DNA from 3 places in the Allobosea sp. OAE506 genome. Region 2 is predicted to be linked to each of the others. Evidence: predicted binding sites of a transcription regulator. Region 2 holds the regulator's gene; each other region holds the start of a gene.
The links. Region 2 encodes LexA, which represses DNA repair genes until DNA is damaged. Its sites were predicted from a motif close to TGTTCNNNNTGTGTTCNG; they were not measured.
Positions count from the first base shown of each region.

Region 1 (4,835 bases), 2.5 Mb from region 2:
GGCCTGTCCGAATTCTTTGCTTTGGAGCCGGATCGACCGCGCCAGGCCTTCTACCGCGCCGACGAACTGGTCGAGATCGGCAAGGGCGGCATCTCTTACCGCCAGATCGGCGAGAACCTGTTCGGCCGCGCCCTGCAGATCCTCAAGGAGCGCTATGAGCCCGGCACCGACACCGGCCGCGTGCCCCTCTCGCATGACGGCGAGGAGGGCGGCATCGTTCTCACCGGCCGGCTCGAGGTTTCGGTCGACGATGAACGGCGCATTCTGGGCCCCGGCGACGCCTATTATTTTGAAAGCCGCCGGCCGCACCGTTTCCGCTGCGTCGGGCCGATTGCCTGCGAGGTCGTAAGCGCCTGCACGCCGCCCTCCTTCTGACCCCCGATGCTTGACCGCGACGCGTCCCGCGCCCACCTTGAGCTCTAGAGACTAGAGCTTTGGAGCAGCCTATGCCCACCGCGACCACCGCCGAGCGCGTGATGCCGATCGGCGCGCTCGCCGAGCGCACCGGCGTCAAGGTGGAGACGATCCGCTATTACGAGCAGGTTGGCCTGCTGCCGCCGCCCGAGCGCTCGGAGGGCAACCAGCGCCGCTATGGCCGGCGCCACGTCGAGCGCCTAGCCTTCATCAAGCATGCGCGCGATCTCGGCTTCGCCGTCGAGGCGATCCGCGCCCTGCTCAGGCTCTCCGACAATCCCGCGATGGCCTGCGACGAGGCCCATGCGATCGCGGTCGCGCATCGCGACGAGGTCCGCCACAAGATCGCGCGGCTGCGCTCGCTGGAGGCCGAGCTGGAGCGCATCGCCGCGACCTGCTCCGGTGGCGTCGCCGCCTGCGACTGCGCGATCATCGAGGCGCTCGCCGACCACGGCCGCTGCAGTCACGCCGCGCATTGACGCTGCGGCGGCCGCGACGCCCGGGCGGCGCACGCCGCGCAGCCTGTGGAGAAGCGTCATCCCGACCGCCTGCGACCCGCGCGGGCATTGCGGCGCGAGCCTCTCGAACGCTAGCCTTCGGCGGAACCACTCGGGAGCCCCCATGTCCAGCGACTTCGCCACGCCGCCCGGTCTGCGGCATCGCCAGATCGCGGTGCGCGACACGACGCTGCACGTCGCCGAGATCGGTTCCGGGTGTCCTGTCCTGCTCCTGCATGGCTGGCCGGAGTTCTGGGCGACCTGGCTGCCGCTGATGAACCGGCTGCATCGCGACTTCCGGCTGATCGCGCCGGATCTGCGCGGCTTCGGCGACAGCGCCAAGTCAGCCGCGCCGCGCAGCGATGTCGGCGCCAACAGCCATGCCGACGACATGGCCTCGCTGGTCGGCGCGCTCGGCCTGGAATCGGTCGGCGTGGTCGGCCACGACGTCGGCGCCTATGCCGCCCAGGCGATGGCGCGGCGCCACCCCCAGCTCGTCGAGCGGCTGCTCTTCTTCAACTGCCCGACCCAGAGCATCGCCGGGCGCTGGGTCCATGACGGCCATGTCAACGAGGTCTGGTACCAGTCCTTCCAGCAATTGCCGCTGGCGGAGGCCCTGGTCGGTCTCAGCCGCCAGTCCTGCGCGCTGTATTTCTCACATTTCCTCACGCATTGGTGCCACCGCAAGGATGCGTTCGATCCGGCGCTGGAGCTCTGGATCGACAACTTCATGAAGCCCGGCAATCTGCGCGGCAGCTTCGACTGGTATCGCAGCCAGAACGCCGCCCGGCTGGCGGCAATCGACGGCCACCCCACCCCTTCGGTCCGCATCCACCAGCCGACGCGGGTGCATTGGGGCCGCCATGACCCCGTCCTGAAGTCGGAATGGGCCGCCTTCGTGCCCGAGCATTTCGATGACGCGCAGGTCAGCTTCTGCGAAACGGCCGGGCATTTCGTGCATGTCGAGGCGCCCGACGAGGCGGCGGAGATCGTCGCGGAGGTGTTCGGCTGAGCGCCGCTCGCGCAGCCGGCCCTCGTTTCCTCGCGAAGCATGCCTAGATAGGCTCTGCGGCGGATGACGGGCGTCCTGCGCGCGACCACCGGAGGACAGGCGATGCCGAGACACCGACCCCGCCCCGGATGGAGCGCCGCGGCGCGAACCGCCGGTCGCGAGAACAAATCCCGATTCTCTGGGAGTCAGCGATTCGGGCCCGCTTCGTTCGGGACTCGTTCCGCTTTCTAGTTTACCGCTGGCTCCGGGCCGCAGCGGCGCCCTCCGGGAGGCGCTGCCCCGGCCCGGCACTCACCACGATCGGCGTCGGCCTTGCTCCCTCCACGCTCCCTGCCTCCCTCGGCCCGCGCCCACGGCGTCACCGCCGTGCTCGGCCCGACCAATACGGGCAAGACCCATCTCGCCATCGAGCGGATGGTCGCTCATCCGACGGGCATGATCGGCCTGCCGCTGCGGCTGCTGGCCCGCGAGGTCTACCAGCGCGTCGTCGAGAAGGCGGGGGTCGAGGCGGTGGCGCTCGTTACCGGCGAGGAGAAGATCAAGCCGGTCCGTCCGCGTTTCTGGGTCTGCACCGTCGAGGCGATGCCGCGCGACCTCGCGGTCGATTTCGTTGCCATCGACGAGATCCAGCTCGCGGCCGATCTCGATCGCGGCCATGTCTTCACCGACCGCCTGCTCAACCGGCGCGGCCGCGCCGAGACCATGCTGATCGGCGCCGGCACGATGAAGCCGGTGATCGAGCAGCTCATTCCCGGCGTGAATGTGGTGACGCGGCCGCGCCTGTCGAACCTGATGTTCGCCGGCGACCGCAAGATCACACGGTTGGCGCCGCGCTCGGCCATCGTCGCCTTCTCGGTCGAGGAGGTCTACGCCATCGCCGAGCTGATCCGCCGGCAGAAGGGCGGCGCGGCGGTCGTGCTCGGCGCGCTCAGCCCACGCACCCGCAACGCCCAGGTCGAGATCTACCAGTCCGGCGACGTCGACTACCTCGTCGCCACCGACGCGATCGGCATGGGGCTCAACCTCGATGTCGACCACATCGCCTTCGCCGCAGACAAGAAATATGACGGCCACCATTTCCGGAAGCTGCATCCGGCCGAATTCGGCCAGATCGCCGGGCGCGCCGGCCGCCATCTGCGCGACGGCACCTTCGGAACCTCGGGCCGCTGCCCGCCCTTCGAGGCCGATCTCGTCGACGCGATCGAGAATCACCGCTTCGAGCCGGTGCGGCAGCTCCAGTGGCGCAACACCGATCTCGATTTTCGCTCGGTCGCTCAGCTGCTGGACAGCCTGAACCTGCAGCCGACCGAGCCCGGACTGACGCGCGCGCTGATCGCCGAGGACATGAACACGCTCGAAATTCTGGCGCGCGATCCCGACATCAAGGCGCTGGCACAGGGCCGGCCGGCGGTCGAACGGCTCTGGGAGGTCTGCGGCCTTCCCGATTATCGCAAGATCGCGCCGCAGCAGCATGCCGACCTCGCCACCACCCTTTATCTGCGCCTGATGCGCCATGGACGGCTCGATATCGACTGGTATCGCACCCAGCTTTCAGCGCTGGACCGCACCGATGGCGAGATCGACACGCTCTCCGCCCGCATCGCTCAGGTCCGCACCTGGACCTTCGTCGCCAACCGTCCGGACTGGTTGCCCGACCCGGAGCATTGGCAGGGGGTTGCGCGTCTTGTAGAGGACAAGCTCTCGGACGCTCTGCATGAGCGTCTGGCCAGCCGATTTGTCGACCGGCGCACCAGCGTGCTGCTGCGCCGTTTGCGGGAGAATGCGATGTTGGAGGCTGAGGTCACCACGACGGGCGACGTGCTCGTCGAGGGCCAGCACGTCGGAATGCTTCAGGGCTTCCGCTTTACGGCGGACCCGAAGGCCGGCGGGCCGGAGGCGAAGGCCTTGAACCTGGCCGCCCTGAAGGCGCTGGCGAGCGAGATCGAGGCGCGCGCCGCGCGCGTCGTCCTCGCCGGGGACGATGCCTTCGTGCTGTCGCATGACGGGTTGCTGCGCTGGATCGGCGAGCCGGTCGCCCGCCTCGTCGCCGGCGAGAAGGCGATCGAGCCGCGGCTGCGCCTGCTCGTCGAGGAGCATCTCGCGGGTCAAGCCCGAGAGCAGGTCGAGGCGCGGCTTCAGCTCTGGCTCAAGAACCACATCACCCGCCTGCTCGGTGCGCTGCAGCTGCTCGAGGACGCCTCGACGCTCACCGGCATCGCCCGCGGCATTGCCTATCAGGCGGCCGAGTCGCTCGGCGTGCTCGAACGCGCCAAGGTCGGCGAGGAAATGAAGGCCCTCGACCAGGAGGGCCGCGCCGCGCTGCGCCAGCTCGGCCTCCGCTTCGGCGCCTTTCATCTCTATCTGCCTGCTCTGCTCAAGCCCGCACCGCGCGCCCTCGCCGCTCAGCTCTGGGCGCTCAAGCATGGCGGTCCCGAATTGTCGGGGCTGGACGACATCGCCCATCTCGCCGCCTCGGGCCGAACCTCCTTCCCGGTCGACAAGGCGGTGCCGAAGGGTCTCTATCGCGCCGCCGGCTACCGCGTCTGCGGCGAGCGGGCCGTGCGCGTCGACATCCTGGAGCGCCTGGCGGATCTGATCCGACCGGCGATCGCCTATCGCCCCGGCGTGACGCAAGGCGTCCCGCCCACTGGATCGGCGGATCAGGACGGCTTCGTCGTCACCGGCGCGATGACCTCGCTCGTCGGCTGCGCCGGCGAGGACTTCGCCTCGATCCTGCGTTCGCTCGGCTATGTCTCGGTCAAGCGCGCGGGTCCCGCCATCACCGTGCCGCTCGCCGCCGCCCCGGCCAAGCCCGCGATTGCCGAAGCCGCGCCGGCCGAGGCTGCAACCGAAGCGCCCGTCGAAGCCGGCGAGGTGTCGGCTTCCGGCGAGCCCGCCGAGGGCGAAGCCCC
Region 1 is NZ_JBEPOB010000001.1:1,101,858-1,106,692, reverse strand. It holds gene ABIE41_RS05345 (cupin domain-containing protein) at 1-375, shown strand, start outside; gene ABIE41_RS05340 (MerR family transcriptional regulator) at 447-893, shown strand; gene ABIE41_RS05335 (alpha/beta fold hydrolase) at 1,036-1,923, shown strand; gene ABIE41_RS05330 (helicase-related protein) at 2,236-4,835, shown strand, end outside.
Region 1: the regulator LexA is predicted to act here: its motif matches at 2,129-2,146, upstream of ABIE41_RS05330 (helicase-related protein).

Region 2 (4,835 bases):
GATCTGCGCGGCGGCGAGCCGGCGCAGAACGCCGAGGCGCTGCGAGCGGTGCTCGACGGGCAGAAGACCGCCTTCCGCGACATCGCCGCCTTCAACGCCGCGGCCGCGCTGCTGGTCGCCGGCCGGGCGGGCGATCTGCGCGACGGCTTCGCGCAGGCGAATGCAGCGCTCGACAGCGGCAAGGCGAAGGCGACGCTCGCCGCCCTCGTCTCCAGTTCGAACGCGTGAGGGCCCGATGAGCGACATTCTCGCGAAGATCGAAGCCTATAAGCGCCAGGAGATTGCGGCCGCCAAACTGGCGATCCCGCAGGACCAGATCGAGCGGCTGGCGCGCGATGCCGGCCCGACGCACGGCTTCGCCGAGGCGCTGGCCTCCCAGCACGCCGCCGGCCACCCGGCGCTGATCGCCGAGATCAAGAAGGCCTCGCCCTCCAAGGGGCTGATCCGCGCCGACTTCGACCCGCCCGTGCTGGCGCGCGCCTATGCCGCTGGCGGGGCCGCCTGCCTCTCCGTTCTGACCGACGGCCCCTCCTTCCAGGGCCGTCCGGAATTCCTGCTGCAGGCGCGCGCGGCGTCGGGGCTGCCCGTGCTGCGCAAGGATTTCCTCTACGATCCCTATCAGGTCTACGAGGCGCGGGCCTGGGGCGCAGACTGCATCCTGATCATCATGGCCGGCGTCGACGACGCCACGGCGCGCGCGCTGGAGACCACCGCCTTCGACCTCGGCATGGATGTGCTGGTCGAGGTCCATGATGACGTCGAGCTCGACCGGGCGCTCGCGCTGAAGAGCCGCCTGCTCGGCATCAACAACCGCGACCTGCGCGATTTCACCGTCGATCTCGCTGTGACCGAACGTCTCGCGCCGCGCGTGCCGGCCGACCGGATCGTCATCAGCGAGAGCGGCATCTTCAGCCACGCCGATATCGGCCGGCTGAACGGCGCCGGCGTCCGGACCTTCCTCGTCGGCGAAAGCCTGATGCGGCAGGCCGATGTGACGGGTGCGACCCGCGAGCTGCTAACCGGCCGGGCCCAGGAGAGCGCCGCGTGAGCGGGCTCAGCCATCTCGACGCCCAGGGCCAGGCGCATATGGTCGATGTCGGCGACAAGGCCGAGACCTCGCGCACGGCCATCGCGGAAGGCTGCGTTGTGATGCAGCCGCAGACGCTGGCGATCGTGCGCGCCGGCGACGCCAAGAAGGGCGACGTGCTCGGCACGGCGCGGCTCGCCGGCATCATGGCCGCCAAGCGCAGCCATGAGCTGATCCCGCTCTGCCACCCGCTGCTGATCACCAAGATCGCGGTCGATCTCGCGATCGACGACGCGCTGCCCGGCATCCGGGTGCGCGCCGAGGTCAAGGTCAAGGGCCAGACCGGCGTCGAGATGGAGGCGCTCACCGCCGTCAGCGTCGCCTGCCTGACCGTTTACGACATGGTCAAGGCGGCCGACCGCGGCATGCGGATCGAGGGTATCCGGCTGATCCACAAATCCGGCGGCAAGTCGGGCGTGTTCGAGGCTGACGTCACCGCCAGGGGACAGGGCTGATGGCCCTGACGCCGGTCCCCGTCGCGCTGCGCGCGCTGCTTGACAGCGTGCCTGGTCCAACGCCCATCGAGACGCTGCCGCTGGCGCAGTGCGCCTGGCGGGTGCTCGGGTCCGACATCGCGGCGCTGCGGACGCAGCCACCCTTCGCCAATTCGGCCATGGACGGCTATGCGGTGCGGGCGGACGATCTCACGCCCGGGACCGAACTGCGCGTTCTCGGCGAATCCGCGGCCGGGCGCTCCTTCGGCGGCAGCGTGGCCGCCGGCGAGGCGGTGCGCATCTTCACCGGCGCGCCGATCCCCGAGGGCGCCGACACCATCCTGATCCAGGAGAACGCCGACGGTGTCGGCTCGGCCGCGATCACCGTCCGCGAGGGCGCGCCGAAGGGCAAGTTCATCCGCAAGGCCGGGCTCGACTTCAGCCTGAACGACAGCCTGCTCGCCACCGGGACCCGCCTCGACAGCGCCGCACTCGGGCTCTCCGCCGCTGCGGGCCACCCGGCGCTGCCGGTGCGCCGCAAGCCGCTGGTCGCGATCCTCGCCACCGGCGACGAGTTGGTGCTGCCGGGCGAGACCGTGGGGCCGGACCAGATCGTCGCCTCCAACTCCTTTGCGCTCGCCGCTTTGGTCGAGCAGGCTGGCGGAACCGCGCTCGATCTCGGCATCGCACGCGACGACCATGCCGACCTCGCCGAACGAATCGGCCGGGCGCGGCAAGCCGGTGCCGATGTGCTGGTGACTTTGGGCGGCGCCTCGGTCGGAGCGCATGACCTCGTCCAGGAGGCGCTGAAGCGCGCCGGGATGGATCTCGGCTTCTGGAAGATCGCGATGCGGCCGGGCAAGCCGATGATGACAGGCCGGCTCGGCCCGATGGTCGCGATCGGCCTGCCGGGCAACCCGGTGTCCTCGATCGTCTGCGGACATCTCTTTGTCGTCCCGGTGGTCGAGGCCCTGCTCGGCATGCCCTCGCCCGAGCGCGACCGCAGCGAGCCCGGGCTGCTGGGGCGCGACATGCCCGCCAATGACGAGCGCGAGGATTATCTGCGCTCCAGCCTGGTGCTGACCGACTCGGGCTGGGAGGCCACGCCCTTCGAGCGGCAGGATTCCTCGATGCTCGGGTTGCTCGCCCAGGCGCAGGCGCTGGCGATCCGCACGGTCTTCGCGCCGGCCGCCGCTAAGGGCGATCCCTGCCGCTTCATCCGCCTGCGCTGAGGGGCGACACGGGCACGTCGGCTTGCGGAACACAACGCGAACGGGTATGGTGTTCGTGATTTGTTTCGAATCTGCGGTGATCGGCAGATTTCAGAGCGCCGGCGGGGATCATGCTGACACGCAAACAGTTCGAACTGCTTCGTTTCATACAGGAGCGACTGCGCGAAAGCGGCGTTCCCCCCTCCTTCGACGAGATGAAGGATGCGCTCGACCTCAAGTCGAAATCCGGCATTCACCGCCTGATCATGGCGCTCGAGGAGCGCGGCTTCATCCGCCGTCTTCCGAACCGGGCGCGGGCGCTCGAAGTGATCAAGCTGCCCGACGGTGCCGGCGGCGGGCTGCAGCCCGGTGCGCGCCGCTTCAACCCCTCGATCGTCCAGGGCGGGCTCGGCAAGGAGACGCCGCCGGCCAAGGACGGGCTGCCCGGCCGGGTACGGCCGGTCGAGACGGCATCGGAGGATGCCCGCAACACGATCGCGATCCCTGTCATGGGCCGCATCGCCGCGGGCACGCCGATCTCGGCGATCCAGAGCCGCAGCCACAGCGTCGCGCTGCCCGCCGACATGCTGGGCTCGGGCGAGCATTTCGCGCTGGAGGTCCGTGGAGACTCGATGGTCGAGGCCGGCATTCTCGACGGCGACACAGTGGTGATCCGCCGCCAGGACACCGCCAACACCGGCGATATCATCGTCGCGCTGATCGACGACGAGGAGGCGACGCTGAAGCGGCTGCGCAAGCGCGGCTCCTCGATCGCGCTGGAAGCGGCCAATCCCGCCTATGAGACGCGCGTGCTCGGCCCCGACCGGGTCAAGATCCAGGGCCGGCTGGTCAATCTGATGCGGCGCTACTGACCGGCAGCCGCCTTAAGGGAGGCGCTCGGCATCGGGCGCGTCCTCGCCCGGCGGCGGCGGAGCTGTGCTCGCGGGTGTTGGCGCGGGCTGGGGACGACGGCGGCTCCAGGGCCGTTCGCCGGTATCCTGTGCCGCGAGGTTTTGCCAGCCAGACCTGGTCTTGACGAGTGCGGTCGCCCCGTCGCGTAGCAGCGCCATCCTGTCGATCAGCCGCGCGCGGCAGGTCGCGGTCCAGGGGATCGGTGTCACCACCACATCGGCGCGGCGACAATCCTCGATGATGGCGAGCCGGTCCTGCGCATAGGCGATACTGTGCCCCTCCTTCGTCGTCATGACGCAGCCGCGGGCATCGCAGGCCGCGCCCTTGCGCAATGAGGGATCGTCGGGCTGGCGGCCGTCGCCATCCGCCGTCAGCCATTGCTGCATGACGAAGCGGCTCGGCTTGCCTGCAATGACCAGCAGGCCGTCCCTGCCGCGCACCGCGATGCCCGAGCCGTCGCGCTCGATCAGGATCGCCGGCTTGTCGGGTTTGGCCGCAACGGCGACGCCTGTGACCAGCGGCAGGATGGCCAACAGGCGCAGCTTCGTCGTCCACAGCGTCGCCCAGAGCAGCGCGGCGGCAAAGCAGCCGAGCGCGGCCGGGCCGAAGGCCGCCAGCACGAGGGTCGAGTGGTCGATGGTCGCGACCCAGTGCGCCAGCTTCAGCACCACCTCCGAGGCCATGCCCATCAGCCACCAGGCCGGCGCGTCCAGCCCGAAGGGATAGGCGAGCACGCCAAAAACGGCGGCCGGCATGACGAAGAGCGAGACGAAGGGCAGCGCCAGCGCGTTGCCCAGCAGGCCGAAGGGGTTGAAGGTCTGGAAATGATAGGCGCCGAAGGGCGCCGTCGCCGCCGTGGCCAGCAGGGTCGTCACGATGATGCCGCTGGCGGCGATCCAGAGCGGGCGCAGCGGCCAGGGCAGTGCGGGTGGCGGCTGCAACCGGCCGCGCTCCTCCCAGCGCTCGGCAAAGGCGATCAGCGCCGCGACCGCGCCAAAGGACATCTGGAAGCTCGGCCCCAGCAGCGCCTCGGGCTCGCGCAGCAGAACGATCATCGCGGCGAGCGCGAGATTGCGCATGCTCAGCGCCGGGCGATCGACGAGGATCGCGCCCAGCATCACCAGCGTCATGATCAGCGAGCGCACCGTCGCAACCTCGGCACCCGAGAACACACAATAGGCGACCGAGCCC
Region 2 is NZ_JBEPOB010000001.1:3,592,201-3,597,035, forward strand. It holds gene trpD (anthranilate phosphoribosyltransferase) at 1-228, shown strand, start outside; gene trpC (indole-3-glycerol phosphate synthase TrpC) at 236-1,048, shown strand; gene moaC (cyclic pyranopterin monophosphate synthase MoaC) at 1,045-1,542, shown strand; gene ABIE41_RS17435 (molybdopterin molybdotransferase MoeA) at 1,542-2,753, shown strand; gene lexA (transcriptional repressor LexA) at 2,864-3,604, shown strand; gene ABIE41_RS17445 (ComEC/Rec2 family competence protein) at 3,617-4,835, opposite strand, start outside.

Region 3 (4,835 bases), 1.1 Mb from region 2:
CAGGGTAAAAGCCGAGTTTCCGCGCTGAAAAAAATGCGTCTCATTCTGGGGCTGCAGTTTTTGCCCAGCCCCTTGGCGGATATGGGGAATTGCTAAGGGGAGGTTAAGGCGGGAGGGTGCGCGCAGCGTCATGCTAGGGCTCGACCCGAGCATCTCCTGCAGGGGGTTCTCGGGTCTGCGCTGCGCTTCGCCCGAGAATGACGGCTGCATGCCTAACGCCGCCAGACGCCCTTCACCGGCGCGAAGGAATAGCGGTGTTCGGGGCACGGGCCGTGGGCCTGCAGGGCGGCGCGGTGATGGGGCGTGCCGTAGCCGGCGTGGAGCGAGAAGCCATAGGCCGGATAGCGTGCGCAGAGCCGCGCCATCATCGCGTCGCGGGTGACCTTGGCGACGATCGAGGCCGCGGCGATCGAGGCGATCTGCGCATCGCCGCCGATGACGGATTCGCAAACGCATGCCAGCGCCGGCGGATCGTTGCCGTCGACGAGGACGGCTGACGGCGCGACCGCCAGTGCGGCCACGGCGCGCCGCATCGCCAGCAGCGTCGCCTGGCGAATGTTGATGGCGTCGATCTCGACGGCTGTGGCGCTGGCGACGCCGATGGCGAGCGCCGATTGCGCGATCAGCGCGAACAGTTCCTCACGCCGCGCCGGAGTCAGGTTCTTCGAATCGTCGAGCCCCTCCGGCACCGTCTGTGGATCAAGGATGACCGCCGCCGCCACCACGGGCCCGGCCAGCGGCCCGCGTCCAACCTCGTCGACCCCGGCCAGCGGCCAGAGTCCGTTCGAGATGGCGTGCGTCTCGCGGTGGAAATGGGCGGTCATGGGCGCGGCTTATGGCGGATTCGCAGGGAAATCCAGAGCGGCGATCCCTTCTCAGCCCTCATCCTGAGAAGCGGGCACAAGCCCGCGTATCGAAGGATGTTTCAACTGGTTCCGGCGCCTCCTGGAACATCCTTCGAGACGCAGCCTGAAGGCTGGTCCTAAGATGAGGGATCGCAAAAAAGACGGTGCCCCTAAAACAGGCTCAGCTGGGCCTTCTCCCGCTCCGGCTTGAGAAAGAGGTCGCTGCGAAGCCGTAGGCGCGCACCGTTGAAGCCCAGCCGTTCCGCCGCCATCTCGAAGCGCCGACCGATCATCCAGGCATAGGGGCCGGAGCCGACCTGGCGCTGGCCCCAGGCTGCATCGTAATCCTTGCCGCCGCGCGTCGAGCGGATCAGCGAGACGACATGGCGCAGCTTGTCGGGGTGATGGGTCAGGAGCCAGTCCTGCACGAGGTCCTTCACCTCCAGTGGCAGGCGCAGCAGCACATAGCCGGCCTCGCGCGCACCGGCCGCCTTGGCCGCATCGAGAATGCGCTCGATCTCGTGCTCATTGATTGCCGGGATGATCGGCGCGACCAGAACGGTCACCGGGATGCCCGCGTCGGACAGCGCCTTCACCGTCTCCAGCCGCTTGGCCGGTGAGGCGGCGCGCGGCTCCATGCCGCGCGCGACCTTGGGGTCGAGCGTGGTGATCGAAATCGCGACCTTGGCCAGCCCCTTCGCCGCCATCGGCGCGAGGATGTCGATGTCGCGCTGGACCAGCGCGGACTTCGTGACGATGCCGACCGGATGGTTGAACTTGGCGAGCACCTCGAGGATCTGGCGCATGATGCGCAGCTTCTTCTCGATCGGCTGGTAGGCGTCGGTGTTGGTGCCGATCGCGATGGTACGCGGCTGGTAGGAGGGTGCCGACAGCTCCTTCTCCAGCAGCAGCGCAGCGTCGGGCTTGGCGGTCAGCCGGCTCTCGAAGTCGAGACCGGGCGACAGGCCGAGATAGGCATGGCTCGGCCGCGCGAAGCAGTACACGCAGCCATGCTCGCAGCCGCGATAGGGGTTGATCGAGCGGTCGAAGGAAATGTCGGGGGAATCGTTCTTCGTAATGATGGTCCGCGGCTTCTCGACCGCGACCTCGGTCCTGAACGGGGCGAGATCGCCGAGCGAGCCCCAGCCGTCATCCTCGCTGAGGCGCTGCTCGGCCTCGAAACGGCCGCCGGGGTTGATCGTCGCGCCTCTGCCGCGGCGGCGCTCCGGATCGATGCGGTGGCCGGCATAGGCGACCGGATCGACCGGCGCCACGCGCGCCGAGACCGACATCGGCGTCGCACCGGTCTGCTTCAGCGGTTGGGCCGAAATCGGCCTCGACGAGGGCCTGCTCTGGAGCATGGCGCTGAACTTCCCTGAAAATCGCCGGGAATCGGCGATTTCTGCGTCGTTTAATGTGAACATAAAGAGAACGGATTGCAAGCGACAGGATTGCGACATGCTGCGCTGCGACATAAGGAGGCGCATGCTCACAGCGGTCATACGCAGCACCGGCTCGACCGAGGCTCTCGCGGCCACCTTCTCCGTCCTGATCCCGGCGGTGGCCGACGGATTCCTCGGTCATGCCGTGGTTCTCGACGCCGCGGGCGACGCCACGATCGAGCGTCTCGCGGATGCGACGGGGGCGAGCTATCTGCGGGCCGGGGCAAGCGACAGCTGGCCGGCGGGAGCCGCTCAGGCGCGGGGCGACTGGCTCTTCCTGCTCGAGGAAGGCGACATTCCGCAGGCGCACTGGCCGCAGGCGGTCGAGCGCCATTTGCTGATGTCGCCGGAGAGGCCCGCGCTGATCCCACTCAAGGGTCTTGCCCAGTCGCTGCGCGAGCGTGCCGGGATCTCCTTCGGGCCGCACCGGTTGCGCGCCGGCCTCGTCCTGCCCAAGGGCCATGCGCTTGCGGGCCGTCTCGGGGCTTCGCCGCAGCGCCTCGCGGTGGGCCGCGAGCGGGCAGCGGGATAGCGTGCGGCCGGCTTGCGCCGGCGACCGCGCCGCCGCACACTCGCTTATGGCCGTCAAACCCCTCGCAGATCTGATCGACGACCTGCTCGCGCCCGCTCTGGCCGCGCAGGGTTTCGCCGGGCGGGCGATCGTCGCGCTGTGGCCGGAGATCGTCGGCGAGCGACTGGCTGCCCGCACGCGCCCGCTCAAGATCGACTGGCCGCGCCGGCGCCCGGCACCCGGCGAGATGTCGGAACCCGCGACGATGGTTGTGCGGGTCGAGAGCGCCTTCGCGCTGGAGATGCAGCAGCTCGGGCCGATCGTGATCGAGCGGGTCAACACCCATCTCGGCTGGCGCGCCGTCGGCAAGCTCGTACTGAAACAGGGACCGGTCGAGGCGCCTGTCGTGGCGGCCGCGCCGCCTGCGGCCGATCCCGCTCTGCTGGCGCGGATGGAACGGCAGGTCGCCGGCGTCGAGGGCGAGGCGCTGCGCGCCTGTCTCGCGCGGCTGGGCGCGCATGTTTCGCAGCGCGCGGCCCGCCATCGTGCCGACACAGCTTCGTGAGGCGCCGCGCGCGGCGGCGGTGACGATCTTGCCACAATCATCCGCGCGTCTATAGGACCGACAACCGGGCCTTGGCCCCTGACACGCGCATTCCAGGAACCACAACGATGACGAACAGGCGACAGCTTCTGACGGCCACGGCCGGTCTCGCGGCGGCCGCGGTGCTCGGCGCGCCGACGGCGCAGGCCCAGGCCGATCTCGCGACGCCCGGCCCGCTCGGCGATGTCTGGCTCGGCCCGGCGGACGCCAAGGTCACGATCATCGAATACGCCTCGCTGACCTGCGGCCATTGCGCGACCTTCCACAAGGACACGTGGCCGGCGCTGAAGGCGAAGTACATCGACACCGGCAAGGTGCGCTTCACGCTGCGCGAATTCCCGCTCGATCCGCTGGCGACGGCGGGCTTCATGCTGGCGCGCTGCAACGGCAACGACAAATATGTCGCGATGACCGACCTGCTCTTCGCCCAGCAGAAGGTCTGGGCCTTCACCGACAAGCCGGTCGATGCGCTGTCGACCATGGTCAAGCAGGCCGGTTTCACACAGGATTCCTTCGAAGCCTGCTTGAAAAGGCAGGATATCTATGACGCCGTCACGGTCGTGAAGGATCGTGGGGCCAAGGCCGGGGTGGATTCGACGCCGACCTTCTTCATCAACGGGCAGAAGCGTTCAGGTGCGCTCTCGATCGCCGAATTCGACAAGATCATCGAGCCGCTGCTGGCGGGCTGAGGACGGCTGGCCATCGACGATCCGCGCGGTCATTCCGGACCAGCGGCGCAGCCGCGCCGATCCGGGATCCCTGCCTCAACCGTTCCGGAATGGATCCCGGGTCGATCTTCGATCGCCCGGGACGACGCCGGAGGGTAACAAAGACCGGGCGCGCCGATGCAGCTGACGCGCCTCAGGCTCACCGGCTTTAAGACCTTCGTCGAGCCGACGGAGTTCCTGATCGAGCCCGGCCTGACTGGCATCGTCGGCCCCAATGGCTGCGGCAAATCCAACCTCGTCGAAGCCCTGCGCTGGGTGATGGGCGAAAGCTCGTTCAAGAACATGCGCGGCTCGGGGATGGACGACGTCATCTTCGCGGGCTCAAACGAGCGCCCCGGCCGGAACATGGCCGAGGTGGCGCTGACGCTGGATAACAACGACCGCAAGGCCCCCTCCGCCTTCAACGAGACCGACGTTCTCGAAGTCACCCGCCGGATCGAGCGCGAGGAGGGCTCGACCTATCGCGTCAACGGCAAGGAGGTGCGCGCTCGCGACGTGCAGCTGCTCTTTGCCGATGCCGCGACGGGTGCCCGCTCGCCTGCCCTCGTCCGGCAGGGCCAGATTTCAGAGATCATCTCCGCCAAACCGCAATCGCGCCGGCGCATCCTTGAGGACGCCGCCGGCATCGCCGGGCTGCATGGCCGTCGCCATGAGGCCGAGCTGCGGCTGCGCGGCGCCGAGGAGAATCTCACCCGGCTGGAGGAT
Region 3 is NZ_JBEPOB010000001.1:4,706,367-4,711,201, forward strand. It holds gene ABIE41_RS22855 (ribonuclease HII) at 213-824, opposite strand; gene ABIE41_RS22860 (PA0069 family radical SAM protein) at 1,016-2,137, opposite strand; gene ABIE41_RS22865 (hypothetical protein) at 2,331-2,819, shown strand; gene ABIE41_RS22870 (DUF721 domain-containing protein) at 2,866-3,363, shown strand; gene ABIE41_RS22875 (DsbA family protein) at 3,471-4,091, shown strand; gene ABIE41_RS22880 (chromosome segregation SMC family protein) at 4,248-4,835, shown strand, end outside.
Region 3: the regulator LexA is predicted to act here: its motif matches at 2,262-2,279, upstream of ABIE41_RS22860 (PA0069 family radical SAM protein).